DNA from 2 places in the Agarivorans sp. genome. Region 2 is predicted to be linked to the other one. Evidence: predicted binding sites of a transcription regulator. Region 2 holds the regulator's gene; the other holds the start of a gene.

Region 1 (4,301 bases), on a different contig from region 2:
GCGTGTTCAGTCAATTTTTGTTTCCATTTAGCAAGCGTGCTTTTAAGTATTTTTGTTAGTTAAAACAAACCATTAAAATTTATAAGACAATAGCTGCAATCCAACCAAAAACCAATAACGGCAAGTTAAAATGCAAGAACGTCGGTACCACAGTATCCCAGATATGGTCGTGTTGACCGTCACTGTTTAAACCGGCTGTTGGCCCAAGGGTTGAGTCTGATGCAGGCGAACCCGCATCGCCAAGTGCCGCCGCGGTGCCAACTAAGGCAACGGTGGCCAGTTCTGAAAAGCCTAAAGACAGCGCTAACGGAACATAAATAGCGGCAATAATTGGGATGGTTGAGAACGAAGAGCCGATGCCCATGGTGATCAACAGCCCCATCAATAGCAATACCGCTGCGGCAAAGGCCTTGTTGCTACCGAGAATTTGCTCAGCGCTAGCCACCAAATCGGGCACGCCGCCGCTGGCTTTCATCACACTGGCAAAACCATTTGCAGCAATCATGATAAACCCAATCAGGGCCATTAGTTTTACGCCTTCAATAAACAAGTCTTGGCTGTTTTGCGGGCGGATTCCCGAGGCGGTAGTTAGCATCAAAAAGCCGGCTAAAGCACCAATAATAATAGAGCCGGTATAAACGTTGATGGCCAATGCAGCCACAATAATAGCGATATTAACCAAGCTTCGTGCAGCGCTAGGCGTGGCCACCGGCTCATTATGCACTAATACATCGCGTTCCACATGCTGATATTGGCGTGGCTTTCGATATGACACAAAAATCGCCAGTAACAAACCTAATACCATGCCGAGGGCCGGAATGGTCATTGCCAGTGGTAATTGGCTTTGCTCTATGCTTAAGCCCGCGCTAGTGATATTGCCGTAGAGCAATTGATTTAAGAAGATGCTACCAAAGCCATAGGGCAGCCACATATAGGTGGTAACAAGGCCAAAGGTAATACAGCAGGCAATAATACGTCTGTCTAGGTTGAGTTGATTAAACGCCGCTGTGAGTGGCGGAATTAAAATAGGGATAAAGGCGATATGCACCGGTACTAGGTTTTGCGAGCATACCGCCATAACAATAATGGCACCCAACATCATCCACTTTACTAGCGATAAATGGGTCTCACGATGTTGCTCCACATTACGAATAATCTTGTGTGCTATTAAGTCGGTAAGGCCACTGCGTGAAATTGCTACCGCAAAGGCACCTAATAAAGCGTAGCTTAGGGCGATTTCAGCACCGTCACCTAAACCCCCCTCAAAAGCCTTGATGGTATCATTCAGGCTTAGCCCCGAGAGTAAACCACCTAACAGGGCACTAACCGACAGGGCAATAATAACGTTAACCTTAAGCAGGCTCAGCACCAGCATCAAACATACGGATAATACGACGGGGTTCATTAATAGGCTCATGCTTGTTCATTCTGTTCTGAAGGTTGAGGGAGAGGCCAGCCACCTAGGCTTTGCCATTTATTAACGATTAAGCAGAAAAGCTCTGCGGTTTTTTCGGCATCGTATAGGGCTGAGTGCGCCTCTTGATTACTGAATTCTAATCCTGCTTCACGGCAAGCCTTAGCTAATACCGTTTGCCCTAGCGCCAAGGCGCTAATACTGGTGGTATCAAAGCTCACAAAAGGGTGAAACGGATTACGTTTAATATTACAACGCTCTACCGCCGCATTGAAAAAGCCCATATCAAAAGCGGCATTGTGCGCCACCATTACCGCTCTATTACACCCATGTGCTTTTAAGGCTTTACGGATCGGTTTAAACATTTCTTTTAAGGCATGTTCTTCTGTTACCGCTCCACGTAAGGGGTTATGGGGGTCGATTCCGGTAAAGTCTAACGCAGCCTGCTCTAAGTTAGCCCCTTCAAAAGGCTCTACATTAAATTGAATTTTTTGTAACACTTCCAGCTCGCCAACTGGGTTAAAAGTGAGCAAGCAAGCGGCAATCTCCAACATGGCGTCGGTTTTGGGATTAAAGCCTGCGGTTTCTATGTCGATAACGACAGGGTAATAGCCGCGAAATCGGCTAGACATTAACTGAGTCGTGTGTTCTGTAATGGTCATAATGTGGGAAACTAAAAATAGAAGCGCGCATTATTACAAAAGCTGCAAAGAATCGCGAATTTGCTTTAAAGAATATCGAGGGTGGGCCGATAATTTATCGAGAAGAGAGGATTTTTGCGAATGAAACGTTATTTAGTGCTGCCTTTAGCCATCTGCGCTATCTCTGCCCAGGCCAATGTCCGTAACTATTCGGCGCCACTGGACGACTCCACTTGGGTGATGTCTAGCCAAACGCCGATTGAGTGTCGCATGGACCATATTATTCCGTCGTTTGGCGTGGCCAGTTTTGTTAGCCGCGCGTCCAAACAGGTTAATCTAGATTTCTATCTCGATATGTATCGTATTAGCGCGGAAACCCATCAAGTCTCGTTACGCAGTGTGCCTCCGCGCTGGAAACCGGGCGCTAGCGTTAAAAAGATCAGCGAACTGTCTTTCTACCAACAGTTTGACGGCTATGTAAACGAGCAGCCCGCTTGGCAAATGTTAAGTGAACTGGAAGACGGTAATGTACCGACCTTTTACTTCAACGATTGGTATGCCAATAGCACCACTACAGCGGTGGGTATTTCTTCTATTAACTTCAAACAGCAATACAACGAATTTCTCAAGTGCGTAGGGCGTTTGTTGCCGTATTCTTTCGAGGATATTGCCTTTACGGTGTTAAGTTATCAGTCTAACAGTGACGAGTTAACAGCACGTTCTAAACAGCGCTTGCAGCTAATTGGCGACTATGTAAAACATGATCCCAATATTGATGTGGTTTTGGTAGACGCTTATACCGACAGTTACGGTGGTAAATGGATTAACCAAGAGCTCTCGGAAAAACGCGCCAATATGGTAAAAGACTACTTTAAATCTAACGGCTTAGACGAGAATGCCATTGACGTATCGGGCCATGGCGAGCGCCGCCATGTAGCCACTAACGCCACACCTTTAGGCCGAGAACGTAACCGTCGCGTAGTGATTTCTTTAGGTAAAGACTTACTTTAATTTGCCTGGTTCAGCTTATGGCTTGCTAACACTTAGCAAGCCTGTATGGTTGCAACAGTTAATCAGTGAAGCTACTTCATCCATTTCGAAGCAAACACAGACCTAGTATCCTAGGTTTAGCTAAGTTGCTTAACCCATAATATCCTGCTCAGTCATAGAAATAATTAAGGCCTATTACTAGGCCTTAGTTGTCAAGAAAATGTGTTTTAGTACTCAGTCTTATCTTTAAATTCACATAGGTCTTCAATAATGCAGGCGCCGCAGCGCGGTTTACGAGCCACACAGGTGTAGCGGCCATGCAGAATCAGCCAGTGGTGAACATCTACCTTAAACTCTTTGGGTACCACTTTAAGTAACTTTTGTTCTACCTGATCGACGTTTTTACCCATGGCAAATTTAGTGCGGTTACTCACTCGATAAATATGAGTATCTACTGCAATGGTGGGCCAGCCAAAGGCGGTATTCAGTACCACGTTGGCGGTTTTACGGCCAACGCCGGGTAAGGCTTCTAAGGCTTCACGGTTTTCCGGTACTTGGCCGCCGTGCTGCTCGATAAGGATCTTACAGGTTTTAATTAGGTTCTCGGCTTTGGAGTTAAATAAGCCGATGGTTTTGATATAAGCCTTTAGTTTTTCCACGCCCAGTTGGTAAATCGCTTCGGGGGTATTGGCCACCGGAAACAATTTGTCGGTGGCTTTGTTTACTGATACATCGGTGGCTTGAGCCGACAGCAATACTGCAGCCAATAATTCAAAGGGGCTAGAAAAATTAAGCTCAGTAGTGGGATGCGGGTTGTCGTCGCGCAGCCGAGTAAGAATTTCTAAACGTTTTTCTTTATTCATAGGGTTTGTGAGTTTTCTGCATTGCTAACAACCACGGCTTGTTTATTGGCTAAGCGGTTGTCGATGATATTTTTTATGGCGATGATGAAGCCCATTACCAAGAATGCGCCGGGCGGCAGAATGGCCACCAGGAAGTGCTCGTTAAAATTCACTACTTGAATGTAGAGAAAAGAAGCCCAGTCGCCCAGTAATAACTCAATACCATAAAACAAGCTGCCGTTACCCAAGAGTTCGCGAATCGCGCCTACTACCATTAGTACTAAGGTAAAACCTAGCCCCATCATTAGGCCATCAAAAGCGGCGGGTTTTACTTCGTTACGGGCAGCAAAGGCTTCGGCGCGACCAATGATGATGCAGTTGGTCACGATCAGCGGAATAAATATGCCAAGGTTT
Region 2 (4,301 bases):
ATCACGTCCATTAGTTCGGAAGAAACACGTCTTCCCCCGTTACGTAAAACATCAAATACATTCTCTGCGCCATGACAAACATCCACTAACTCAGTTAACGACAAGAAACCTGCACCACCTTTGACCGTATGGAAACCACGGAAAATGGCATTCAGCAAGTCACTATCATCTGGACGTTTTTCTAAATCAACCAGCTGCTCAGATAACTGCTCAAGGATCTCCGCCGCTTCAACGAGAAAGTCTTGTAAGATGTCTTCATCTACATCAAACGACATGCGCTACTCCCTTAAAATCCTAAACTAGACAATAAATCATCAACGTCATCCTGACCGTTAACCACATCGTCTCTTTGCTCTTTATTGATAATAGGCCCTTCGGCTTCTATCGCAGATTTATTCGGTTTTTTAGCACCGAGCGCTTCTGCTTTTTCATTACCAAATAAAGTGAGCATTTCAACTAAGCTTTCCTCAACCTCTTGAACCAAAGTGATCACTTTACGAATCATCTGCCCGGTGAGGTCTTGGAAGTCTTGGGCCATCAGTATTTCGGTTAACATACCTCTTAGTTTATCGGCATTAACTGAAGAACTGTTGAGGAAAATGTCGATTTGGTGACATAGCGCTTTAAACTGGCCGATCTCAATTCTTCTTTCCATCAAACTTTGCCATATTGGCATGATATTGTTGATTTCATTAGTTAATTCATCGGCAATGGGTAAGCCTGACTCTACCGCATCCATGGTTTTATTCGCCGCTTGGTCGGTCATTTCGATCACGTAGTTCAAACGCTCTTTTGCGTCTGGGATCTCTTGATTGGCTAACTCATTAATTCGAATATCGAGTTTAAACTCATTTAATGAATCATGAAGTTGACGGGTGAGCTGCCCAACCTTATCAAATAACAAATTGGCTTTAGGAGCACAAAGCTCACTCACAAGTTGATTCGCCTCGGCGACATGTCCTTCTTCAAGTAGCTCAACCAAATTTTTGGCGTCCGCTAATGAAATAATCGGAGTCTCTGTGCTCACGCAGCTTCCTTTATTATTGTAGTCTTTCGAAAATCTTATCTAACTTCTCTTTTAGAGTGGCAGCTGTAAACGGTTTAACGATATAACCATTCACGCCAGCTTGGGCTGCTTCAATAATTTGTTCGCGCTTAGCTTCTGCAGTTACCATCAACACAGGTAAATGCGCCAAGCTCTCATCTGCTCGAATATTTTTCAGCAAATCGATGCCTTCCATACCCGGCATATTCCAGTCAGTGACAACAAACTCGAAGTCACCTCCTTTAAGCATGGGTAACGCTGTATTACCGTCGTCGGCTTCATGCGTATTATTGAAACCAAGATCTCTTAGTAAGTTTTTAATAATCCTTCTCATTGTTGAAAAGTCGTCAACAACCAGAATTTTCATATTTTTATCCAAGGTACTTCCCCCAGCAGGATGTTTTTGCAAGCCTAAAGATAGGCTAAAACTTTATGTAATAAATATATTATGCCTTAATAAACACAATTTTAGTCCATCTTTTATCAGAATTGTAAGGATGAATTGCTCTATTGTGTCCAATCTCGCATTCGCGTTTTAACCCGCGCCAAGGCCTGACTATGAATTTGGCTCACTCTGGATTCGCTAACGCTCAAAACTTCGCCTATTTCTTTTAAGTTTAACTCTTCGTCATAATATAACGAGAGCACTAAGGCTTCTCGCTCTGGTAAACCTTTTATGCACTCGGCTAAAGATTGTTGAAAACGTTGATTAGCAAAGCCTTCAAAGGGGCGATTCTGCTCACGACTCTCTTCATTGGAAATAACGTCTTCGCTAACACCGAGATCGTCAATGCCAAGAATGCGGCCACAGTTAACATCGGCTAGCATCGCATGATACTCGCTTAAGCTAACCCCCAGTTGTTCTGCAACTTCGCTGTCTTTCGCATCAGCGTTTTTTTGTTTTTCTACGGCCGCGATGGCATCACTAATCGCACGGCTGTTTTTATGCACCGAACGCGGAACCCAATCGCCTCGACGAATTTCATCAAGCATCGCTCCGCGAATTCTGATCCCAGCATAGGTTTCAAAGCTAGCGCCTTTAGTACCATCGAAATTACGTGCCGCTTCAATCAGACCAATCATGCCCGATTGAATCAAGTCATCTACAAGCACGCTCGCTGGTAGCCGCGCCATCAGATGGTGGGCGATACGTTTAACCAAATTTGCGTGGCGCTCCACCAAAAGATTAGTGTCATTCGCGCTGGCATAAGCGGCAACTTTATTCACTAAGCTGTTCTCTATTCTTACGTTGTCCAAATTCGAGAAGATTCTCGATAAAAAATTCTAGATGGCCGCCAGCCTGCTCGGGTATTGGCCAAGTGCTAGCTTTGCTCGCTAACGAGCGAAACGCCAAAGAAGCAGGAGACTTAGGATAAGCTTCCACTACTACGCGCTGCTTTCTCACCGCTAAGCGCACATTATTGTCATAGGGAATACACGAGACTAACTCAAGTGTAGCATCGAGAAAACGGTCAGTAACTCGAGTCAATTTAGCGAACAGCTCTTGCCCTTCGCGCAAACTACGAACCATATTAGCGACGATTTTAAACTTATATACACCATGCTGATTAGATAACAACTTGATTAAAGCATACGCGTCAGTAATCGATGTAGGTTCATCACAAACCACCACTAAGATATCTTGCGAAGCTTTGGCAAAGCTCAACACCATATCAGAGATACCGGCAGCGGTATCAACCAACAGTATATCTATAGGGGTTTTCATGCTACTAAATGCCCGAATTAGCCCAACGTGCTCGGCGGGGCTTAACTCCACCATTGACTGGGTACCGGAAGTGGCTGGTGCAATTAAAATACCATTAGGCCCTTCTACCAACACCTCATCAAGAGTACATTCTCCGGAAAGCACATGAGATAAGTTTTTGGTTACCCGTAAACCTAGTAACACGTCGACATTTGCCAAACCCAAGTCGGCATCGAGAACCATCACTCGCTTACCTTGGGCAGCCATTGCTATTCCCATATTTAGGGTAACGTTAGTTTTACCTACGCCCCCTTTACCGCCGGTTACGGCAATCACTTTTACATTGTTTTTTTGTTGCATCATTCGTAAGCCGCTAGCCTGGTCAAAACCGTTGTTTTTAGAATACATCAGAAACCTTTTGTTGTTCGGTTTCACTAAACCAAAAATGTTGCTGTGTCTGCTTATCTACCACCGATAATGCCTGCTCGATCAATTTCTGTGGCTCAGCAACAGCAATATCTTCTGGCACTTGCTGCCCATGCGTAACGTAACTTATTGGCAAGGCATGACGCAAGGTCACATTTAACACTTCTCCCAATGCTAGACTCTCATCTAGTTTGGTAAGTATGGTACCAGCAAGAGGAATTCGCTGAAATTGATTCACAGTTTCTTCGATAACGCGACGCTGCGCATTGGCCGACATAACCAAATAATGACGGATCTTCACTCGGCTATTTTTAACCAATTTATCGAGCTGCTCATGTAAGCGCAGATCTCGCTGACTCATACCTGCGGTATCGATTAACACCAGCTTTTTATCTTTGAATTGATACAACAGTTGCGAAAGCTCTTCTTCATCATTGGCTATACGCACTGCACAACCCATGATTTTGCCGTAAGTCGCCAATTGTTCATGAGCGCCGATCCGATAAGTATCGGTGGTAATCATGGCAACACTTTCTGCGCCGTGGCGCATGGCAAACTGCGCAGCTAACTTCGCTATGGTCGTTGTTTTACCCACCCCAGTAGGCCCTAATAGAGCCACAGCACCACCTTTCAATAAGATCTCATCTTGACCAACTGGAAGCTGGTGCGACAATAATTCTTGGATATGCTGCCAGCCTTCTTGAACTCCAAGTTCTTCTGGGATGTATCCAGCCACTTGGTCGGCCATATCTTCATCAAAACCTAAGAGCTGTAATTGCCTAATTAGCATGGCTCTTACTGGTTCTTGGCGTTCAACTTCTTGCCACATCAAACCTGATACCTGATGCTCTAATAACTTACGCATCGCGGCCATTTCTTTCTTTAACTCACCCAGTTCGTTATTGGCTGGGACTTGGGAACTATTTAACTTGTTTGAACCTGCAATTTTATTAGCCCCCGACAATGCACCTTGAGGCTGTGACCAAGTTTGCTGTTGAGCTAAAGTTCTTGGCGCTTGAACGCTACGCGGACGTTGAGGCTGGTGAAGTTGAGTTTGTTGCAAATTCTCTTGTTGGCGCTTTTGATGGCGCTGCATAAAATTAGTTAAGTTATCTTTTAAACTGG

The links. The regulator FliA, encoded in region 2, starts transcription of late flagellar genes. The targets are predictions, from matches to a motif close to CTAAAGNTNNNNNNNNNNNNGCCGATA.
Region 1: the regulator FliA is predicted to act here: its motif matches at 2,142-2,168, upstream of ACQY6Q_RS16185 (flagellar protein MotY).

The regions. Positions count from the first base shown of each region.
Region 1 covers NZ_JBNKPP010000271.1:2,471-6,771, reverse strand. The annotation lists gene ACQY6Q_RS16200 (S16 family serine protease) at 1-14, opposite strand, end outside; gene ACQY6Q_RS16195 (Na+/H+ antiporter family protein) at 80-1,405, opposite strand; gene rnt (ribonuclease T) at 1,414-2,076, opposite strand; gene ACQY6Q_RS16185 (flagellar protein MotY) at 2,197-3,066, shown strand; gene nth (endonuclease III) at 3,273-3,908, opposite strand; gene ACQY6Q_RS16175 (electron transport complex subunit E) at 3,905-4,301, opposite strand, start outside.
Region 2 covers NZ_JBNKPP010000007.1:8,811-13,111, forward strand. The annotation lists gene ACQY6Q_RS00335 (chemotaxis protein CheA) at 1-275, opposite strand, end outside; gene ACQY6Q_RS00340 (protein phosphatase CheZ) at 287-1,027, opposite strand; gene cheY (chemotaxis response regulator CheY) at 1,041-1,424, opposite strand; gene ACQY6Q_RS00350 (RNA polymerase sigma factor FliA) at 1,553-2,272, opposite strand; gene ACQY6Q_RS00355 (MinD/ParA family ATP-binding protein) at 2,265-3,158, opposite strand; partial or broken gene flhF (flagellar biosynthesis protein FlhF) at 3,148-4,301, opposite strand, start outside.